DNA from 2 places in the Algibacter sp. YIN40 genome. Region 2 is predicted to be linked to the other one. Evidence: riboswitches for the same ligand, from Rfam matches in the RefSeq annotation. Region 2 holds a riboswitch; the other holds the start of a gene.
The links. A riboswitch is a leader RNA that binds a small molecule or an ion and turns the genes downstream of it on or off. The one in region 2 is predicted to bind S-adenosylmethionine.
Positions count from the first base shown of each region.

Region 1: another riboswitch for S-adenosylmethionine. It lies ahead of AC2D6V_RS12470 (hypothetical protein); the one in region 2 lies ahead of AC2D6V_RS06905 (O-acetylhomoserine aminocarboxypropyltransferase/cysteine synthase family protein).

Region 1 covers NZ_JBXVVC010000003.1:349,522-360,845, forward strand. The annotation lists gene AC2D6V_RS12435 (Z1 domain-containing protein) at 1-588, shown strand, start outside; gene AC2D6V_RS12440 (PD-(D/E)XK motif protein) at 592-1,563, shown strand; gene AC2D6V_RS12445 (AIPR family protein) at 1,564-4,194, shown strand; gene AC2D6V_RS12450 (HNH endonuclease) at 4,198-4,935, shown strand; gene AC2D6V_RS12455 (DUF2779 domain-containing protein) at 4,954-6,423, shown strand; gene AC2D6V_RS12460 (DNA/RNA helicase domain-containing protein) at 6,433-8,121, opposite strand; gene AC2D6V_RS12465 (nucleotide pyrophosphohydrolase) at 8,118-8,459, opposite strand; gene AC2D6V_RS12470 (hypothetical protein) at 8,574-9,290, opposite strand; SAM-I-IV-variant riboswitch at 9,340-9,434, opposite strand; gene AC2D6V_RS12475 (hypothetical protein) at 9,621-10,010, shown strand; tRNA gene AC2D6V_RS12480 (tRNA-Ser) at 10,418-10,502, opposite strand; gene AC2D6V_RS12485 (NAD(P)H-dependent oxidoreductase) at 10,688-11,317, shown strand.
Region 2 covers NZ_JBXVVC010000001.1:1,493,647-1,504,970, reverse strand. The annotation lists gene thrA (bifunctional aspartate kinase/homoserine dehydrogenase I) at 1-2,179, opposite strand, end outside; gene AC2D6V_RS06905 (O-acetylhomoserine aminocarboxypropyltransferase/cysteine synthase family protein) at 2,204-3,478, opposite strand; SAM riboswitch class I at 3,574-3,674, opposite strand; gene AC2D6V_RS06900 (hypothetical protein) at 3,751-5,301, opposite strand; gene AC2D6V_RS06895 (2-isopropylmalate synthase) at 5,451-6,626, shown strand; gene leuB (3-isopropylmalate dehydrogenase) at 6,672-7,790, shown strand; gene argH (argininosuccinate lyase) at 8,118-9,392, opposite strand; gene AC2D6V_RS06880 (M20 family metallo-hydrolase) at 9,487-10,557, opposite strand; gene argB (acetylglutamate kinase) at 10,558-11,324, opposite strand, start outside.

The sequences.
Region 1 (11,324 bases), on a different contig from region 2:
ATTCCATCCAATTTAAAAGAAATAAAAATGGCTATAAGACGTGGGCCAGACAAGAAACACCCTATTGAATGTGATAAATTCGTTAATCAAAAGGTTTTCAAAGCAACGGGAAGAAATGCCAATATTGTTACAGTAGGTTCAGATTTCAGCATTCTTCTTTCAGAGCAACAAATAGCGCAGGCTGAAGAGGCTTTTATTAATGAAAAAACTATTTACTACGAAAAGAAAGGATTTACAAAAGAAATAGCAGAATTAAAGGCAAGTAAAACCACAAAACCTGAAAGAATTTACCGTGAAAAAATGAATAAAACACAAGGACTACTTGTTGTCTATTTATTTGATCCAGTCTATGTTTTTAATCAAGAAGATAAAAGGAAAAATGACAGTGATTATAATAAGTTCAATGAGTTAGTGAATAATGAAGATATTAGTCTTGAAGTTCCACTTATTGGATATGCTATTGGTTTCCCACCAATAGAAGAGGATATAGGTGGAGTTTATATGAGAGGAGATTATGATTTAGATGATATTGAAGAAGATGAAGAATTAATGGAGTCTGAATTAAATGAAGATTTAAATTTTGATTAATATATGGATAATAATCAAATACATGAGAAATGGGAGAAGGTTTCTCGAGCAAAAAAAATAAAAAACTATAGGGCAGTAAGAATCTCTTCTGAATGCTTATCTGAATTATTTATAGGTATTGATTCAGATGGTTACAGATGTTTGTTAATGTTCTTAAATAATAATACTATTGATTCAAAAAGAAGAGGAGTCGATAAGGATAAATTGTCACTTTCCTACCTACCTAAAAATCGTTTAATTATAATTAAATTAAAAGATGTTAATTTCTTAGATCTTTTTAACGATTTAGTTTTATCTATTTATTCAAAAGTCAACTTAATTTCTGATCCGGAAAAAGCTTCCAAAGAATTTATCACAACATTTTATAAATGGTCTCAGTTTTTTGAAGACAGCCAGAGAGATAAGTTAGGAGAGGAAAAAATACAAGGTTTATTTGGTGAACTATTTATATTAAAAGAATATTTGAAAAAATCAAATCCATCAACAATTAATTCCATTCTTGCTTCTTGGAGAGGACTTTATGATGCAGCCAATGATTTTGAATTTGATCTAAAAAATGTTGAGGTTAAAACTAAAAAAGAATCTAAATTATTTGTCAAAATTTCGAGTGAGTATCAATTGGAAAAAGAATTGGATAAGGATTTAGAATTATTGGTTGTTTCTGTTAAAATAGATTTAATCGAAGGCAGATCAATACATGATATGCTTCTAGAAATCGTAAAACAGGTAAGGGCAAAAATTGGGGATTTATTAATATTGTATCAAGCATTAAATCAAAAAGGATTAACACTTGAGAATTTAAAACAGTACAACAATCATAGATTCATAGTATCAAAAACAGAATCATTTGACGCTGGTAAAGATGATTTTCCAAAGTTATCAATATCTAATATTGTTAACGAGGTTTCAAATTTGAAGTATAAGTTAAGAGTAACTCAGTTAGAAGAATTTTTAATTGAAATGAAAAAATATTAAATGATTTTAGAAGAGTATTTTAATTACAGAAGTGAATTATTAGATCAATCAAAAGATGATGAGGGATTTATTCAAGAAAATTTAATCCTTTCACAAGTATTGCCATCTATGTTAGATGCAAAACTGATAGATTCTGAAGATTTTACTAATTCCTATTTTAAATCAACTGTTGATAAATTAAAGATTAATGCATATAGTATTAACGAATCAGGTGAGAGACTTGAACTCTTTCTAATAGATGAGAATTCGATTGATCTGTCTGCCTCATCTAAAGACCTAATGGTTTCAACTAAAGCTTCTTATGAGAGTCAGTTTAAAAGATGTACAAGCTTTCATAACAAGGCTATTAAAGGACATCTAAATGATGAAATTCAAGATTCAAGTCCAGTGAGACCATTAGTCTCTAACATTTCTTCTTCTCAAGGAGCGGAACAATTTGATGTTGTTGAAATATTTCTAATAACATTAACTTCTACTGTTTCCTTACGTGGTACCAGCCCTCAACCAAATAGAATTGAGTTTGATGATGAAGAAATTGTTGTCACATATCATAAAAATAGAGAGAGACACAAAAAAGACCTGATTATTAAAAAAAGAATTATTGATCTTAATTTCTTATATAATGTTCTCATTTCACAAGGAAGTAGAGAAGCATTAACCGTTAATTTTGAGAAAACTTTTGGAGACTCTTTGTATGCAATTAAAGCTGCAGATGAAGATTATTTTGAGTCTTACCTTTGTGTTTTGCCTGCCTCAATAATTTCTAGATTGTATAAAGAATTTAGCACAAGGTTGTTAGAGAAAAATGTTAGATCTTTTTTACAGTTTAGAGGAGTGAATAAAGGAATTAGGGAGACAATCCGTAAAGAGCCTGAGAAATTTGTAGCTTACAATAATGGTTTAACTATTACCGCAACTGATGGTGATATTTCATTTGAATCTGGTCAATATAAAATAAAAGCACTAACAGATTTTCAGATTGTAAATGGTGGTCAAACCACTGCAACTATTTATTTTACACAAAAGGACGGTTTTGACATTAGCAAGGTGAAAGTAATGGCCAAAATTAATGTTGCTAAGGAAGCAACCGATGAAGAATTAGAGGAGTTAATATCTAATATTAGTACATTTTCAAATGCTCAATCAAGAGTATCTAAAGTTGATTTACGCTCAAGGAATCCACAATTGGTAAGAATAAAATCACTTAGTGAAAGTGTTATGACTCCTTCTGGTAAAAAATGGTTTTTTGAACGAGCTAAGGGTGAATTTAATACTAAGTTGAGAATTGCGGGGTCTAACAAAAACAGATTAGCCAAAGAATACCCGACAGAACGGAGATTCTCAAAGGAGTTAATGGCGAAATACTATTCTGCATGGGGAAACCAGCCACATCTGGTTAAAAAAGGAGGTGAAAAAATATTTAGATATTTTATTGAAAAGTTAACAGGTGAAGGTGAATTTAAAAAACCCATTAATGTTAATCGTGATTTCTATGAAGAACTGATCGCAAACATAATTATGTTCCGCAGGCTAGAGAAAATTTATGGTGCAGGAAAAAATTCCATGGGTCAAATAAGGTCTGCTGTTGTACCTTATACACTTTCCGTTTTATTTATGGTAACAGATGGGGATAAAAAAGCCCCTTCTTTTGATCTCCTGAAAATATGGCTTAATGAAGGTTTAGAAAATGATTTAGAAGCATATTTAACTCAATTACTAAAATTAGTTAATGAGCTTATTAAGAAATATTCTGAGAGTGATGATTATGGTGAATATTCTAAAAAGGAAGAGTTATGGAAGAGAATTAGTTCTTCTAAAGAGATAAAAGAATTTATAAGTACAGATGACACCGTAAAAATTATTGATAAATATGGCATTAGCAAAGCTGAATTAAAAAAAAGAAAAGGAGCAAATGAAAGCTCAGAAGAAGTGAATTTTAAAAACTTAAGTGATAATGTTTTAATCCATTCTAATGGTATCAACTATTATAAATCCATTCAGTCAAATTCTGGCATATTAACCGGTACAGATGAAAGACGTCTTTCATCATTAGTGCATGCAATAATTAATAAATTGGATATTGAAGATGATTTAGTATTATTCGAAAGCAGTTTAACAAATAAATTACGAGTAGAAGTTCCTAATTTTTTTGATAGTATTGAAAGAGAAGAAAGTTTACTGTATAATACTTTAGATTATGTAATTACACATTATAATAAGTGTATTAATGAAAAGAATGATATACTCTTAGAGTTTCAAAAAATAGAAGCAATTGCAAAAGTTAAACAAATAAAATATGCTTCAGTGTTCGGTCAAATTGGGAAAAATCTGGTTACCGGAGTTCCACCAACTATTAAACAGATGTACTACGCTTCCAATATATTGGAAGACAAAAATGTAAATGAATTAAAGCCTAAAAAAAAGCAAATAGATATTAGTAGAGTTAGAATAGATGAGTTGGTAATGAGAAAAATGTTTGAGTGGGATTCTACTGCGAAGATTTTAAGTATTAACGAGCGTAATTATATAGCTGATTTTGCCTGGGGATTAAAAAAGCTAAACAGTTTTCATAAAAAAAATATAAAGAGACATCTAGAAATACTTTTAAAAAATGGGTTTAAAATATATTAGAATATGGCAGAACGTTCAAAAGAATTAATACAAGTAGGATACTATTTATCTAAATTTGGTCAACAAGATCCTCCCAAAAGATTAAAAACAGATAAATGGAATGAAGTATACAGGATGTTTTATGACACATTAAATGGCGGAAGAGCGATTTTAGAATTTGAACATAGTTTAAAAAACTCAAGAGATGATTTTGATGGTTATTTTTCAGAAACTAATAGAGAGGGTTGGAAAGATAAAGATGGTAACCCAGCAAAGTTAACTGGGTTTTCAATAGATGTTTATGAAGAATTTCAGAATAAAGATGAAAATCAAATATGGTCAATTATAAAGTCTTATTTGGATATAGATTATAAATTAAGGCCAGTTATTTTTAATGATCTTATATCAGAAGACAATGCTAATAGTGATTTGGATTCTACAACAACAGAAGGAGGAATCAAAGTTAGAATATCCAAGACTATTGAAAGAAGCCCTAAATTAAGGCAGCAGGCTTTAGACATACATGGTTATAAATGTCAGGTCTGTAATTTTGATTTTGAATTGACCTATGGTAAATGGGGTAAAGAGTTTGCAGAAGTACATCATATAAAACCATTATCAGAATTAAACGGCGAGAAATATAAAACAGACCCTAAAACTGATTTAGCAGTTTTGTGTGCTAACTGTCATAAAATGGTTCATAGAAAGAAGGGTATAACACTTTCATTAGATGAATTAAAAATTAAAATAAAAAATAATTAAAACATTAAGCAATAAGTAATGCTTACCAAAACAGATTTTAAGTATTATCTAGATTGTCCAGAATCTATATGGTTATTAAAAAATAAACCGGAGGTATATCCTAAAGGTGAGTTTTCATTATTTGCAGAAAAACTAATTAAAGAGGGTTTCGAGGTAGAAGCCTACGCAAAACAACTATTTATAAATGGTTTAGACTTACCAGAATATGGAAGTCCTACTCAAACACAAGAGGCATTAATAGACGCTCATAGGGTTTACTTTCAACCTTCATTTAGCACTAATAACGATGTATTTGCACGTATAGATATATTAGAGCGTTTAGCAGATGATACGTGGCATATATATGAAGTAAAATCATCTACCTCAATAAAAAAGGATAGAAAGCATAGACAAATAGAGGATGCATGTTTTCAAAAGTATGTACTTACAGAATGTGGTTATCAAGTTTCTAAAGTTTCTATTATTCATTTAAATAAAGAGTATATAAAACAAGGTAATATAGTTCCTAATGAATTATTGGAAATTGCAGATGTTACAGATGCAGTAGATGGTATTTATTCAAGTGTAATCAATCAAATTAATTCAGCTTCAAATTTTATTAGTAAAAAAATAATTAATGAGACAATATGTTCTTGTAAGTTCAAAACAAGGTCTAATCATTGCGATGCATTTAAGTATTTTAATACTACTATTCCAGAATATAGTATTTATGAAATAGGTCGTATTTCAGCTAAAAAGATAGGTTTCTTAGCAGATAATGAGCAATTAGCAATTATTGATATTCCTTTAAATTTTGAGTTAAATGTAAATCAGCAAACCCAAGTAGAATCTGTAAAACAAGAGCAACCTATAATCCATCAAGCTAATATTATAAGGGAATTAAACAAATTAGAGTTCCCATTACATTTTATAGATTACGAAACCTATGCAAGTGCTATTCCAAGATTAGATGGTTTAAGTCCACATAAACATTTAACTTTTCAAGTATCTATTCATACACTAACAGAAGATGGTATTTTAACTCATTTTGAGTATTTATTGGATGAAATGAAAATGCCAAAAGGTATGTTACAAGCTATGCAAGACTTTACGGGAAGTATAGGGACTTTCGTATCGTGGCATGCCAGTTTTGAAATAGGAAGAAATAAAGATTTAATTGAATGGTTACCAGAGGTTACTAATTATCTAACTTATATCAATGAACATACATTTGATCTAGAAACCATTTTCAAAAAAGATTATATAGACTATCGTTTTCACGGTTCAAGCTCAATAAAAAAAGTACTGCCAGTATTATGCCCAGATATAAGCTATTCAGATTTAGATGTTAATAATGGCACAATGGCATTAGATACTTGGGGAAGAATGGTACTAGACCCAAACTTTAATGAAGATATAAAAGCAACAAGAAAGAATCTTTTAGAATATTGTAAATTAGATACTTTTGCTATGGTTAAGATTTACAGAGTGTTAGTAAAGTTGAATTAACAATTAAAACTAGTTTATAAATTGCCTCATATAATCACGAAGTTGATTATCACAAACATATATGAAAGTGCCTTTTATGCCTCTTAGCATCATTGTCTTATATATATTAAGAATATATTCTTTTAACACATATGGATCTTTAATTCCTTGTTTTCCTTTTTTATCAAAATATTGGGAACGATCGATTTCAATTTGATTATTATGTGGATTATATTTTATTTCATTTCCGAAAATTATACCACAATAATTTAGATCATATCCTTGAGAAGTGTGAATACAGCCAATTTCATTTATCGCATTGTCCGAATTTATCCAATCTATATGAGTTGTATTCCATTTAAATTCCTGCCCTTGTATATTTATATCGATAGCATTGCTATTTTTTTTAGAATCCCAAGGCCAAGAATAACCTGCTAACATTCGACATAAACCATGCTCTTTTTCTTTTTGAATAAGATTAGTGTGTAAATCTTTCAAAGATTCATATATTTTTAATTCATAATTTTCACTTTCAAATTGAGCATCTCCCTTTTGAAAGCGACAGTTTAATAGGTTATCAGTAAAATTAATATAATCTGCCCCACCTTTTACACGGTGTTGTGATACCAACGTTACAATATTCTGATATGTTTTTTTTAATTCAAGGAATCTATCTTTATCAATATCAGTAGGTTTAATTGATTGCCCTTCGTCATAAAAGAAAATCTGATTTTTAGATTGCTTCAATATCCAATCTAACTCGGTTCCTTTATCCAAATCAAAACCTAATAATCGATTAGCATTATCATAACTTCCATAACTAGTTAAACCAATTCTTTGTCTTAAGCGATGTGATTCATCTACCAGTAATATATCGTATGTATTTCTCGATACTTCAGTTGGGCCAATTACCATGTTTCCTTTTAATCCTTTAACGCTCTGAAACACCTTTTTCAAAGTTTTACGCAAAGATGTCATAGGGACTACCAATGCCACTTTTGGATTAGGATATTTTATCTTAAGTTCAATTATTTTTTTTAATTGATCCGTGTAAGTTTCATCAGTATCATCTAAATGAGATTTGTTAATATCAGTTTTTAGTAATTTTATTAAAAAAACAGCTAACACAGATTTCCCTGTTCCAGCACCACCCTCAACAAAAATGGTGTTATTACTTTTTTTATTCAAAAGGTTAAGAATTTCTAACACAGAATTATGCTGATCTATACTTAAACTTTTATATGGAGAATATTTAAAAAAATCAGAATTGTCAAGCCTTTCAATTGGATTTTTAGCGTAATTTTTTGCCAGTAACATATTCCAAACCTCTTCAAAAACAAATCGATATTGAGACTTTTGATAATAATTATGGTCAACTAAACCGGCATTCCCATTTTGTAATGAATAGCTTTTATCAGCATCCATATAACTTATTAATTGAGACTCAATATCCAGTACTGCTGATTTATTGAACTTATCACAACTAATTACTAGTAATTCATTTAAACGTAATCTTTCAATATTTGAAAGATGGTTTTTCATTCGTGTTATTGCATTTGTAGATTCTCCAATATATGCCTCTTTAATATTTTCGTTTTTGATTACATAAACAACAGGCCAAGAATTGGCCATAAATTTATTTAACAGGTACTCATCTGAACCTCTTTTAGAAAATTTATATGAATGGATTTCAAGAGAACTTATGAAATCATTTATCATAATTCGGTATATTTATTTGCATTGCCCCTTGACTTGTCAACTGGATATTTTGCATTGTTCTTCTTTATTTTATCTAAAATAATATCCTTGACATTTAAATCATTTTTTGAAGCTAATAAAAAAGCAAATGAAAATATATCAGCTAATTCCTCTGCTAGCTTTATTTTAGAAACATCTTCAATATCTTTAATACTATTTTTCCATAAAAAAAGTTCATTTAGTTCTGAAGCTTCAATCGAAATTGCTAATGCTAAATTTTTTGAATCATGAAATTGACTCCAATCTCTTTCATCTCTGAATTTTGTTAATTCTTCTATAATTTCTTCGATTTCAGTCATTTTGAATAATGATTTAATTGTCATAAAAACAGGTTATACAAATCTAATTTATTTTTATTAAAGATGTTTTTCAAAAACAATTAAATCCCTATTAATTATTTTTCATAATATCATTCAATATCTGTTCATCCACCATTTTGTTAAATCCTCGGACTGAATAGATCCATGTTCTTTTAGTTCCTTCATCATTCTGGACAGTCTTTTCTGGTCTTCTTTGATTTTTATTTCCTGCAACCATTTTTCTAATTCCAATATTTTTCCTTTCTGTTTACAATATCCGCATCCCCAATCGTCATTTAAAGTAGAAACCATTATTTGATGATTGCCACCACAAGGACATCTGGCTACCCAGCTATTAGGGTTATACCCTGTAGGTCTCGGATTTAAATTTTGCTCTCTTAAATAATCAATTAAAGGTGTCTGATATGCTTTTGCCTGTTCCATTATGGCAAGCTTTTCATCCTGCATGACTTTAATAATGCCGTCAAATTCCTGTTTGGTGAATACAACACTGTTTTGAAAAATGGGGAATCCTTCGTAAGGGAGGTTTGCTTCAATAATCTCTTTAACAATAAAGATTATATTCTCTTTGAGGTTTTCATACCTTAATTTGTACTGGGCACATAATTCCAGTTCTCCTCCATCCATTCTGTAAGCAATCTGGATGTAATTGTCGTCAGTTACTCTGTAAAAATATTTAAAATCAATATCACCCATTATTTCAAGAGTATCCATAAGATATATGAACTCAGCGATAATAGATTCACAGGACCCAAAATATAATCTGGGATTCATTTTAACACCTTCCTTTGTTGTGAAAACGGTTTTCATAATGCATAGTTTTAAAGATTATGCGTCAGGAGTAAATAATAAACAGTGTTGAAATCATTTATTTTGACTGGACTGTCCGTATTCTGAACCACCGTGGCTTTTGTGCTCGGTTGGTACGCATATATTGCGTTCCTGATACTTAACCAAAGATAATAAAACTCTTAGAAGAATTTCTATTTTAAATAATAACGTACAAAAAATAAGATTTGTTAATAATTTTGACTTATCAACATTATTTTCTGTAGAAAAATTTTCCTAGCCCTTTTGGAGGTTGTTTAAAGGTATTATTATAATTTTATTGAAGTTAAATACTTTAATTTTAGAATAATAATGAGTGCTTTTAGAGATGATTTTTTTGATGGTGATGAGTTCGATTATTTTAATATAGAATCTTGGACTGATGATATTTTAAGTCTGCAAGAAGATTACGATAAGTATATTGTTTTTTATAATGATTTAAAGGCATCAATTAATAATGAAGTTTATCTAAGTCCTATTGATGCCTGCATTCCTGTAAGAGAAATTAATATCATGATTGAGCGTATAAATGCTAACAAAAGCTATAGGATATCTAAATATGGGGTGTATCGCGATTGTGAAGATTATTTAGTTAAGACAGAGTGGTTTTTTCAATTAGATTCTGATAAACAATTTAAAATACGCTTTGATTTTTATTCCAATATTGTTTTAAGTATTCACAAGGCCTTTTATAGGGCTTAGTTTGCCGACGATGGCGCCGGGTATCTCGAGGCTGTTAAAAAAGATAAGGCTTGGTATAATTAGTTTGGTATCTTTAAATATGAAATGGCCCAAGAAATACAAGGATTATCACGACTACTATAGCCATAGCATGCCTTTGCCAACCTTAATAGGTATTGTTTTTATAATTATTAGCCTGGTGGCTTTTGGCATTTATATTTTATTAAACTAATACTAGTTTTTATTAGTTGCTCTTCCATAATTAAGATTCGCGGATTAAAACATTGGTAATGAAGTAATGTCAATTATTTACTCTTAAAATCAATTTAATCTATATAAAATTATAAATAGCTGACTAAATGTTGACTAGAATTAAAATTAAAAATCCGTAATATATTGACTATCAATATAGTTACGGATTTTGTAAGCGGAGAAAGAGGGATTCGAACCCCCGGAGGTGTGACCCTCAACAGTTTTCAAGACTGCCGCATTCGACCACTCTGCCATTTCTCCTTGAGTGCCTCATCAGGTATCCCCTGAATGCGGGTGCAAATATAGAACCCTTTTTTATTTCTTTCAAATAAAAGCATCAATTTTTAGTTTTATTTTTTTTAAAAGCTACAATTAAATTAATTACGCACTCAATATGCCAAAAAAGATAATACATGTCTTATTTTTGCATAAATTTTAAAAGGTTTATGGATATTATCGAAAAGCTAGAATGGCGCTATGCAACTAAAAAGTTTGATATAGATAAAAAGCTAACTGACGAAAAGTTACTTACTTTAAAAAAGGCATTTAATTTAACAGCTACATCCTTTGGTTTGCAAACTATAAAATTACTGGTTATAGAGAACGAATTGCTTAGAGAGCAGTTAGTACCACATTCATTTAACCAGAAGCAAGTGTTAGAAGCTTCCCATTTATTAATAATATGTATTCAAGATGTTATTAATAAACAGGATGTGAATGCCTATTTTGATAATATAAAAGATATTAGAGAGACTCCAGAAGATATTTTAGAGCCCTATAAAAAGGACCTTCTTAATATGATGGATAATAAGTCTGTAGATGAACAGCAGAGATGGTCCTTAAATCAAGCTTACATAGCTTTAGGGAATTTAATGACCGTTTGCGCTTTAGAAAATATAGATTCTTGTCCTATGGAAGGATTTATACCCGATAAATACGATGAAATTTTAAAACTTAAAAATAGAGGTTTAAAATCTGTGCTATTACTGCCAGTAGGCTATAGAGCAAAAGACGATATGTTTTCAGGTTTTAAAAAAGTTAGAAAACCCATAAATGAAGCAGTAATCGAATTATAAAATATTT
Region 2 (11,324 bases):
GTTTATGGAAAGAACTCAATTCTATTCCAATGATTGAAATAACCGAAACATCATCAACTACCTCAATTTTATTTACGTCTTGTGCATAAAAATCATTTTCAAATTCACGCTCTAAAGCTATAACTGCTTGAGTTGCTTTTTCTGCATCTATAATTAAACCTATCCCGCGTTCTGAAGATCCTTGAGAAATGATACTTACGCTAATATCTCTGTCGCTTAAAGCTTTAAATATCCTTGCATCAACGCCAATTTTGCCTAATAAACCACGTCCCTCTAAATTAAGCAACGCCACATTGTCTAAAACAGATAATGATGTTACTTCCTTTGAGCTTGGTTTTGCCGTAATTAAGGTGCCTTCATCATCTGAATTAAAGGTGTTAAGTATACGCAGATTAATATTTTTTTCAACTAACGGAATAATTGTTTTGGCATGTAAAACTGTTGTTCCAAAATTAGCTAGTTCATTAGCCTCAGCAAACGACAACTCTCTTATTTTTTGAGCATCCTCGACTAAATCTGGGTTGGCTGTATAAATACCGTTTACATGCGTATAGTTTTGCAACTCTTCGGCATCTAAATAATTAGCTATTAAAGCGGCTGTATAATTACTCCCGTTTCTTCCTAAAGTAGTGGTTTCGTTTTTAGAATTGGAAGCAATAAATCCAGCTAAAATATTAACGGTGTCGCTATTATTATTCTTAAAGTAATTCTTAACATTGTCCTTAGTTAACTGTGAAACAAGCTGTGCATTTCCAAAATTACCATCCGTTTTAATTAGCTGTCTAGTATCTGTTACTTTTGCTTTTATTCCTTTCTGATTAAGCAAACTGGAAACCAATTTTACAGATAACAATTCACCTTGTGCTAATATTTCATCTTTAGTTTTTTGACTGTAATCCCTCAATAAACTTACCCCTTCAAAGAGTTTATTTAATATTGAAAATTCTTGCGAAAAATCAATATCCTTTAAAGGTTCTTTTTGATATTGCTTAAAAGCTTCTAATGCTTCTTTATATTCTTTACCTTGTACTGATTTATTTAAAATTTCTTCTAAATCATCGGTGGCACTCCCTCTAGCAGAAACAACAACCGCTATTTTTTCGCCGTCATGTACTTTGTTTTCAATAATGGAAAGCACTTTATTCAATCCATCACCATTTGCTAAAGATTTCCCTCCAAACTTTAATACTTTCATTTTTTTCTTTTTAGAATCTGGCACAAAAATGCCTTCTACTATTTTTTCTAATTGTTGATACTCCATTAAAAACGCATCATGACCATGAACCGAATTAATTTCATTGTAAGTAACATTGGCATGTGTTACCGCCAATTGCTTATGTGTTTGCTTATTTTCTTCAGCAGTAAAGAACAAATCGGAATCAACACCAATAATATGTATGTTGGCCTCTATATCTTCTAAAACATTCAGGTCTGCTTTTCGGTTTTTAGTAACATCAATTGTTTTTAACAACTGATTCATTAATTTATAAGCTGATAATTGGAAGCGCTCTTGCAATTTTTTACCATGATGCAACAACCAACTTTCTACATTAAAAATTTCTGAATCCTCATTTTTTGAACGCTGAAATCGCTCTTTAAAAGATTCTGGAGTACGATAACAAAGCATCGCATGCATTCTAGCATCGTGAACTGGGTTTTTAGAATTCAATAAAAATTGTTCTTGTATCTGGCAATTCGCAATTAGCCAATCAGTAGATTTCCAATCGGTTGCAACCACTATTAAATGCTCTGTAAAATCAGGTTGTAAAACAGCCATTTCCCATGCAATACCACCTCCTAATGAACCACCAATAGTAGCGAAAAGCTTCGTGATTTTTAATTCTTGAAGCCCTAATAAAAAGATTTTCGCTACATCTCGAGCTACAAAATCTTTATAGTTTTCAATTACGAAACTATCGTAGCCATTTCCAGGAATGTTAAATGCTAAAACTGAATACAAATTGGTATCAATAACTTTATCAATGCCCACTAAATCTTTCCACCAACCTGTTTTACCTGCAACATTGCTATTACCAGTTAGTGCATGATTTACTAAAACTATTGGTGCCGCACCTAAAGTTTTTCCAAAAACTTGATAACTTAACTTTATCTCAGGGTAAAGCACACCTTTTTCAGTAGTGTAATTATTAATAGCTATATGTTGCAACTTGTGATTCAATTCTTTGTATTACTTATGAGTAAATTAGATTTTACTAAGTGCTTGTTTTAAATCTGCTTTTAAATCTGCTATGTCTTCAATACCAACAGACAAACGAATTAAATCTCCAGATACACCAGCCGATTCTTGTTCTGCTTCATCTAACTGTTGATGTGTTGTACTTCCAGGATGGATAATTAAAGATTTTGTATCTCCAATATTAGCTAATAATGAAAATAATTTAGTTTCGTCTGCTATTGTTTTCGCAGCATCAAATCCTTTTTTAGCTCCAAAAGTAACAATCCCGCTTTGGCCATTAGGCAAATACTTATCTGCTAAAGCTTTGTATTTACTACTTTTTAAACCTGGATAATTAACCCATGCAACTTCATCTTGCTGTTCTAACCATTTCGCTATTTCTAAAGCATTTTCAGAATGTTTTTTAATTCTAATAGGTAAAGTTTCTAAACCTTGGATAATATTAAATGCATTTGTTGGACTTAAAGCACCGCCTAAATCACGTAATCCTTCTAAAATCAATTTAAAGGTATAAGCTGCTGCACCCAATGCTTCATTATAAACTAAGCCGTGGTAACCAGCAGATGGTTCTGTAAATTCTGGAAACTTTCCGTTTGCCCAATTAAATGTACCACCGTCAATAATAGCTCCACCTATAGAAGTTCCTTGACCACCAATATATTTTGTTAAAGAATGAATAACAATATTAGCACCATGATTTAAAGGATTTAATAATGCCGGAGTAGCTACTGTATTATCAACAATAAAAGGTACTCCTGCAGCTTTTGAATGAATAGAAATGGCTTCTAAATCTAACACATCTAATTTTGGGTTTCCCAATGATTCTACAAAAAATGCTCTTGTATTATCTTGAACGGCTCCTGCAAAATTATCAGGATTATCAGCATCAACAAATGTCGTTGTAATACCAAATCTTGGCAAAGTAACTTTTAAAAGATTATAAGTTCCGCCATACAAACTGCTAGAGGCTACAATATGGTCGCCGGCTTTTAATAATGTAAGTAATCCTGTGGAAATAGCAGATGTACCAGATGCAAAAACAACAGCACCAATTCCGCCTTCAACTGCTGCTAAACGGTCTTGTAAAATTTGGTTTGTTGGGTTATTTAAACGCGTATATATAAAACCTAATTCTTGTAATGAAAATAAGTTTGCTGCATGATCTGAATTGTTAAAAACATAGGATGTTGTCTGATAAATTGGTACTGCTCTAGTCCCTAAAGTGGTTGTAACATCATGTCCTGCATGTAATGCATTTGTTGCTAATTTTGGTATGCTCATTTTTCTAAATTTAATTCATTAATAAATCAAGCCAAATATGCTTTTATAGAAAAATGTTAAAAAGAAATTTAAAAATTACTGAAAGTAATTTTCTTAAGTTATCTATCCGTTATGGGTAGAATTTAGCACCTTCTTTACGGGTAAAGGGTTGCTAAGGCTTCAACGGGTCTAATCCCTCCGCCTTTCTTGATAACATCTCAATAAGTTATTGAACTTGTGAATACAAATATTCAGTTAGAAAAAGTTAATATCCAAATTTTTTAGTGACTATTTTATTTTTTAATTGAATCTTCATTAAATTTTCTTCTAATTATTTGCCCTATAGGTTTATTCTCAATTTTCGATTCTAACCATGAAATAATATCTAGATACAAGAAAGCGCGACTTTGGTATGGATCATTCTCGAACTCTTTTAACTTATTAAGTAGTTTAATAAATTCGCCTTTTACTTCATGCGGATAAATATCACCTAAACCTCTTAAAAACTTAATAAACTCTTTCTGAACCTCATATAAATCTTCCATTTTAATTAAAAACTTATATGTGCTTCTTATTAAAACATCTAAATTATAATCTAATCCCGCTTCATAATGAGCTACAAGATTTAATATTCTTGAAAAGCAGAGTAAATCCTCTCGCATTTGAAGCGATTTATTACTTATAATTTTATCAAGATAAATAATACACTTTTTAGTTTCTCCAGCACCAAAATACATACTAGCTATTTTATAATAAAATACCATAATATGATGCTCATCTATACGATTTTTAAAACCTTTTAGTTGCTCTAATACTTCATCAATTAACGGTATACCTTCATTAAAACTACCTTCAATAAAATGTAAATTGAATTTATTATTGTAGATATATAAAAAAGCTAAACTAGCATTATTATCGTCTAATGGAAACCACTTTTCTCTGGTTACTTCTTCTAAATTCTTAAGTGTATCTTGAAATTTTTCATACTGACGCAAGTAAAACAAGGCCTCTAACAAATAATGATTTCCTCTTAAGAAAAAAACAGGATTTAAAACTATCATGTTCTTATTCTTGTAAAACAAATCTACCCACTTTGATGCGTACTTATAACATGACAAAAAATCTACTGTTAAAAAACTGTACCATAAATAGGATTTGTAAAGCCAAAGTTTTTCGCGGAATCCTAATTCATTAATATCGTATTTGGGTAACCTGTCATTGAAATAATTAGTAATAACTTGATGCTCTTCATCATTTTTAACATATCCTGTTTTTAAAAATAAACCATACAGCTGTAGAGACAAGTTTGATAGTTTACTTGCCAATACATTTTGTAGACTAAACTCTTTGGCTTGAATAGTTAATTCGTCGGCGCGATTACTAATACTTCTTGTAATGTATTGCGATTCTATAACTTTTTCAAGCTCAACAATCTCATACGCTACATTTTTCTCTTCATTTGCAACTGCCAAATTCTTGGCCTTATCTAATATTTTTAAACTTTGTTTGTAAAGCCCTTTATGGTATAGAATAGTTGCAAAATCAAGCTGCTCACGAATCTGAATTCGAATGTTTTGGTGAGACGGATTTAGACGCAAGCTTATAAGAATTTGTTTATAGAGATGTGCTTTTAAATTAGACAATTGCTGTTTTTTAACAATCCCTTTTTTTAAAATAATCGCTTCATCGTAAACTTTTAGTTTATCAAGGATATTAAAAAGTAATAAGAATTTTGAGTCTTCATTTACTCCCAATCGACCAACATACAGCTTAAACTGTCTTTTCTCCGATTTAGAAAGCGATTTAACCAGTACAAATAAATTATCTTTTTGCTCTCTTGTCATAGTCACAAAAACTCTATTAATAAATTGATATTCAATTGATTAAACATAAAACAAACAAGTTAAACATCGTAAAAAGGATTAATGGAGTAGCGTCATTTACCAAACCAAAATATACATTCGTATAAGAATACGAAAATATATTTTAATAAATGTCTAATAGTAACGTACAAATTTTCGATACAACGCTTCGCGATGGCGAGCAGGTCCCAGGTTGTAAACTTAACACTGAGCAAAAATTAGTTATAGCCGAACAGCTTGACAGTCTAGGTGTTAATATAATTGAAGCCGGTTTTCCTGTTTCTAGTCCAGGTGATTTTAAATCGGTTGAAGAAATTTCAAAAATTGTTAAAAATGCAACAGTTTGTGGTTTAACCCGTTCTGTTGAAAACGACATAAAAGTTGCTGCCGAAGCTTTAAAATATGCTAAAATACCAAGAATTCATACTGGTATTGGCACATCTGAATCACATATAAAACATAAATTCAAATCAACTCAAGAAGCTATTATTGAACGTGCTGTTAAAGCCGTGAGTTATGCTAAATCTTTTGTTGAAGATGTTGAGTTTTACGCTGAAGATGCTGGTAGAACAGACAACGAATATTTAGCTCGTGTATGTGAAGCAGTCATTAAAGCAGGAGCTACGGTTTTAAACATTCCAGATACTACAGGTTATTGCTTACCTCACGAATATGGGGCTAAGATTAAGTACCTAAAAGAAAACGTAAAAGGTATTGAAAAGGCGATTATTTCTTGCCACTGCCACAACGATTTAGGTTTGGCGACAGCCAATTCCATTGAAGGTGTAATTAACGGCGCAAGACAAATAGAATGTACTATAAATGGTATTGGAGAACGTGCTGGTAACACGGCTCTTGAAGAAGTTGTTATGATATTAAAACAACATCCTTACTTAGACCTAGACACGAGTATTCAAACCGAAATGCTTTATGGTATTAGCCAATTAGTGTCCGATAGCATGGGTATTTACACGCAACCTAACAAAGCGATTGTTGGCGCTAATGCGTTTGCACACAGTTCTGGTATTCATCAAGATGGTGTCATAAAAAATCGTGAAACATACGAGATAATAGACCCAAAAGATGTTGGTGTAACTGAATCTGCTATAGTATTAACAGCACGTAGTGGTAGAGCTGCATTAGCATATAGAGCAAAAAATGTTGGATACGAATTAACGAAACTTCAGTTAGACGAAATCTATACCAATTTCTTAGATTTTGCAGATAAGAAAAAAGAAGTTGACGATTCAGATATTCATCAAATAATAGAAAATAGCAAAGTATATAACGAAATTGTAGCGTCTTAATTGATAGATTCCCACCTTCATGGGAATGATAAAAAAGTTAAATTGATGAAATTAAATATTGCCGTTTTACCAGGCGATGGTATTGGTCCAGAAGTTACAGCACAAGCCGTTAAGGTTTTAAAGGCTATTGCTACGGAGTTTGACCATGTATTTACGTTCAAAACTGCTCTGGTTGGTGCTTCCGCTATCGATAAAACTGGGAACCCTTTACCTCAAGAAACTATAAACACTTGTAAAAAAGCAGATGCTATTTTATTTGGAGCTATTGGCAATACCAAATACGACATTGATCCTAATACAAAAATTCGTCCAGAACAAGGGCTTTTAGGACTTCGCAAAGAACTTGGTTTATTTGCTAATATTCGTCCTGTGATTGCCTATGAAGATATTTTAAACAAATCATCTTTAAAGAAAAAGCAGATAAAAGACACCAACATACTTATTTACAGAGAACTTACTGGAGGTATTTATTTCGGAAAAAGAACACTAAGTGAAGATGGTAATACGGCATCCGATACTTGCGAATATAGCAGGTTCGAAATAGAGCGGATTGCCCATTTAGCATTTAAAGCAGCACAAACTAGAAAGCGCAAACTAACTTTAGTGGATAAAGCCAATGTTTTAGAAAGCTCTAGACTTTGGCGCAGAATAATACAAGAAATATCACCACAATATCCAAATGTAAAATTACATTACATGTATATTGATAATGCTGCCATGGAGCTTATTATTAGCCCTAGACAGTTTGATGTTATATTAACCGAAAACATGTTTGGCGATATACTATCAGAAGAAGCTAGCGTTATTGTAGGTTCTATTGGCTTACTAGCATCAGCATCACATGGCGATAAATATGCCATGTTCGAGCCCATTCACGGTGCCTATACAAAAGCAGCCAACAAAGGTATTGCGAACCCAATTGCTTCCATTTTATCGGCAGCGATGTTGTTAGACCATTTTGGATTAGACGATGAAGCGGCACTTATTAGAAAGGCAGTAGACAAATCGTTGAAACTTCAAATTACCACACCAGATTTAAATACTAAATACGACAATATTTCAACCACTAAAGTGGGCGATTTTATTGAAGATTATATAAATAACCCAGAAGAAACAAATTTGAATTTTACAAATATACATTTAGGACAGTCCACGATTATTTAATTATTTTGAGTTAGTCACCAAGCATATTAAACTAAACTATTGGATTCCTAATAAAAGCGCATTTAACCGATGCGCTTTTTTCATTCTTATTATTTGGACGCCTGCCTGCCGGCAGGCAGGTTACAACACCCTTAAACTCCGCTCAGGGCAGTTGGTCGGGCTTTACATTACAATCTTTTTGCTTGTCCTTCACAAAAATGATGTTCATTGCGATGCCTAACGTGGAATTTGAGGTTCGTTTAATGCTAAGATAAGGTTCTGTTTTAATAAACTTTATCGGTAGCTAAACGAAGGTCTCAGAAAAGATTTACAAAGTCAAATAAATTCCTACTTAGGAAACTTTGCCTTAATCTTATCTAAACACAAATTATGAATACTCCCAACATGGGTATGTTGTTTAGACGTATCCGGTACATAAGTGCCATCTTGTACTTGTCCGCCAATTTTTTGGTAAGCTTCTCTAAAACTTTGTCCCTCTACAACCAGCGTATTAATATTATCTACAGTAAATAGATACTTGTATTTATCGTCGTTTATATCAATATCCTTAACAATAATTTGCTGGATGGAGTAATTAAAAATATCTAGAATGTCTTTTAACTCTTCAAAAGCTGCAATCATGTTTTCTTTTAACAACTGAAAATCTCTGTGGTAACCACTAGGCAAATTATTAGTTATTAAAATCATTTCGCTTTGTAAGGCTTGTATTTTATTACACTTACCACGAATGAGTTCAAAAACATCTGGATTCTTTTTGTGTGGCATGATGCTACTTCCTGTAGTTAACTCATCTGGGAAAGAAATAAACCCAAAATTCTGGCTCATATACAAGCATACATCCATTGCAAAACGTGCCATCGTATTACTTAATCCGCCCAACGCAGCTGCAATAGTTCGCTCGTTTTTACCCCGCCCCATTTGAGCCGCAACCACATTATATTTTAAAGTAGCAAAGTTCATTTCTTTGGTAGTAAGTTCTCTATCTATTGGGAATGAACTACCATAACCAGCCGCAGAGCCTAAGGGGTTTTGATCCACTGTTTTTATAGCCGCATTTAATAAATAAACATCATCAATCATGAGTTCTGCATAGGCAGAAAACCATAATCCGAATGAGGATGGCATAGCCACTTGTAAATGTGTGTAACCAGGAAGTACTTTATTTTTATAAGTTTCGGCTAAGTCTAAAAGTGTATTAAAAAGCATTTCTGTTTTTTCTTTAACTTCTCCTAAATTCTCTTTGTAATACAAATTAAGTGCTACTAAAACCTGATCGTTTCTAGATCTTGCTGTATGAATCTTTTTCCCAACTTCGCCTAAAGATTTTGTTAGTTCGAACTCAATTTTGGAATGTACATCTTCAAACTGTGCATCAATAATAAAACCACCTTCCTCTATTTGTTTTTCTAAAACTTGTAATCCACTTAACAATTCTACTAATTCTTCAACGGTAATAATACCGATCTTCTGAAGCATTTTTGCATGCGCTTTAGATGCAATAACATCGTACTTTGCTATATGAATATCAATCTCTCTATCGTTTCCAACAGTAAATTGTTCTATCTTTTTATCTATTGATATGCCTTTCTCCCAGAGTTTCATAAATAATACTTTTTTTATTTCCATGTAGATGGAAATCTCTTGTTTATTCTATACTAATATTTTACAGATTCCCGCCTTCGCGGGAATGACAAAATTATTGAACAATAACTCGTTTCAACAATTCAACATATATCTTAATGCCTTCTTCTATTTCGTTTACATAAATAAATTCGTCTGCTGAATGCGATCGGGTGCTATCTCCAGGGCCTAGTTTTAAACTTGGACAGGACAATACCGCTTGGTCAGATAATGTTGGCGACCCGTAGGTTGTTCTACCTATTTCGATTCCTGCTTTCACCAATTCGTGATCTGTTGGAATTGACGACGAATTAAGCCGTAAACTACGTGGTGTAATACTTGAAACTGGCGCTTCTTTTTTTAAAATTTCTGCTATTTCAGTATTACTATAAGCATCATTCACGCGAACATCAATTACTAATTCTAAATCGGCAGGCACTGCATTATGCTGTTTGCCCGCTTTTATTTGAGTGACTGTTAGTTTTACATCACCTAAAGCTTTTGATCCTTTTTCGAATTTAAAATCTTTAAACCAATTTAAAACAGCAATCGTATTGTAAATAACATTGTCGTTATTTGGATGCGCTGCATGACTCGGTGTTCCTGTTACTATGGCATCAAAAACTACGAGACCTTTTTCAGCTACTGCTAAATTCATTAACGTTGGCTCTCCAATAATAGCCACAGCGACTTCAGGAATTATAGACAACATACTATTTAGCCCATCGGGACCACTGCTTTCTTCTTCCGCTGAAGCGACAATAACGATGTTATATTTTAAATTTTCGTGATTATAATAATATGTGAACGTCGCAATTAAAGACACCAAACAACCTCCGGCGTCGTTACTCCCTAGTCCGAATAATTTACCATCTTCTACAATAGCTTTAAATGGATCTTTAGTATATGCTGAATTTGGTTTTACGGTATCATGATGTGAGTTTAGCAATAATGTTGGCTTAGTCTCGTCAAAATATTTATTGATAGCCCATACGTTATTTTTAGTTCGTGTATACACCATATCGTAACTCTTAAACCAATCTTCAATATGCGATGCGGTAACATCTTCTTCAGAAGAAAAAGACTGTGTTTCTATTAGCCTTTTTAAAAGTGCAATGGCATCGCTTGTTAATTTCTCTAGTACCATTTACAAGCTTATTTTTGTGAAATTATCGTTTTCTTGGGTTAACATAGAGGTATTCCCCATATTTATTGCATTAACGCCATTTCTTAACGCATCAAAACAATTTTCTAGCTTGGGCAACATTCCATCTGCAATGATGCCTTTATCTAACAAATCTTTATAAATATTAGAATCTATATGCTTTAAAACAGAATTTTTATCATTGATATCTTTTAAAACACCATTCAACTCAAAACAATAATAAATTGAGGTTTCATATAATTCGCTCATCCCTATAGCTACTTGCGAAGTAATGGTGTCTGCATTCGTGTTTAATAACTGCCCTTTGCCATCATGAGTAATAGCACAAAATACGGGCGTAAAATTAGCTTGTATTAGTTTATCGATAGAATTATGATCTACTTGTTTTACATCACCAACAAAACCAAAATCAACCTCTTTCACTGGTCTTTTATCCGATTTGATGCTATTCACGTCTGCTCCTGTCAATCCAATAGCATTGATGTTTAGCGCTTGTAGTTTGGCGACTACATTCTTATTAACCAAACCACCATAAACCATAGTAATAACCTCTAAAGTATCTGCATCAGTAATACGTCTGCCATTAATCATTTTAGACTTTATACCTAATTTGGAAGCAATATGTGTCGCTCGTTTTCCTCCACCATGAACTAAAATTTTCTTTCCTTCAAGATTAGAAAATAGATCTAGAAATGCGTTTAAAGATGTTTCATTCTCAATGATATTCCCTCCTATTTTTACTATGGATA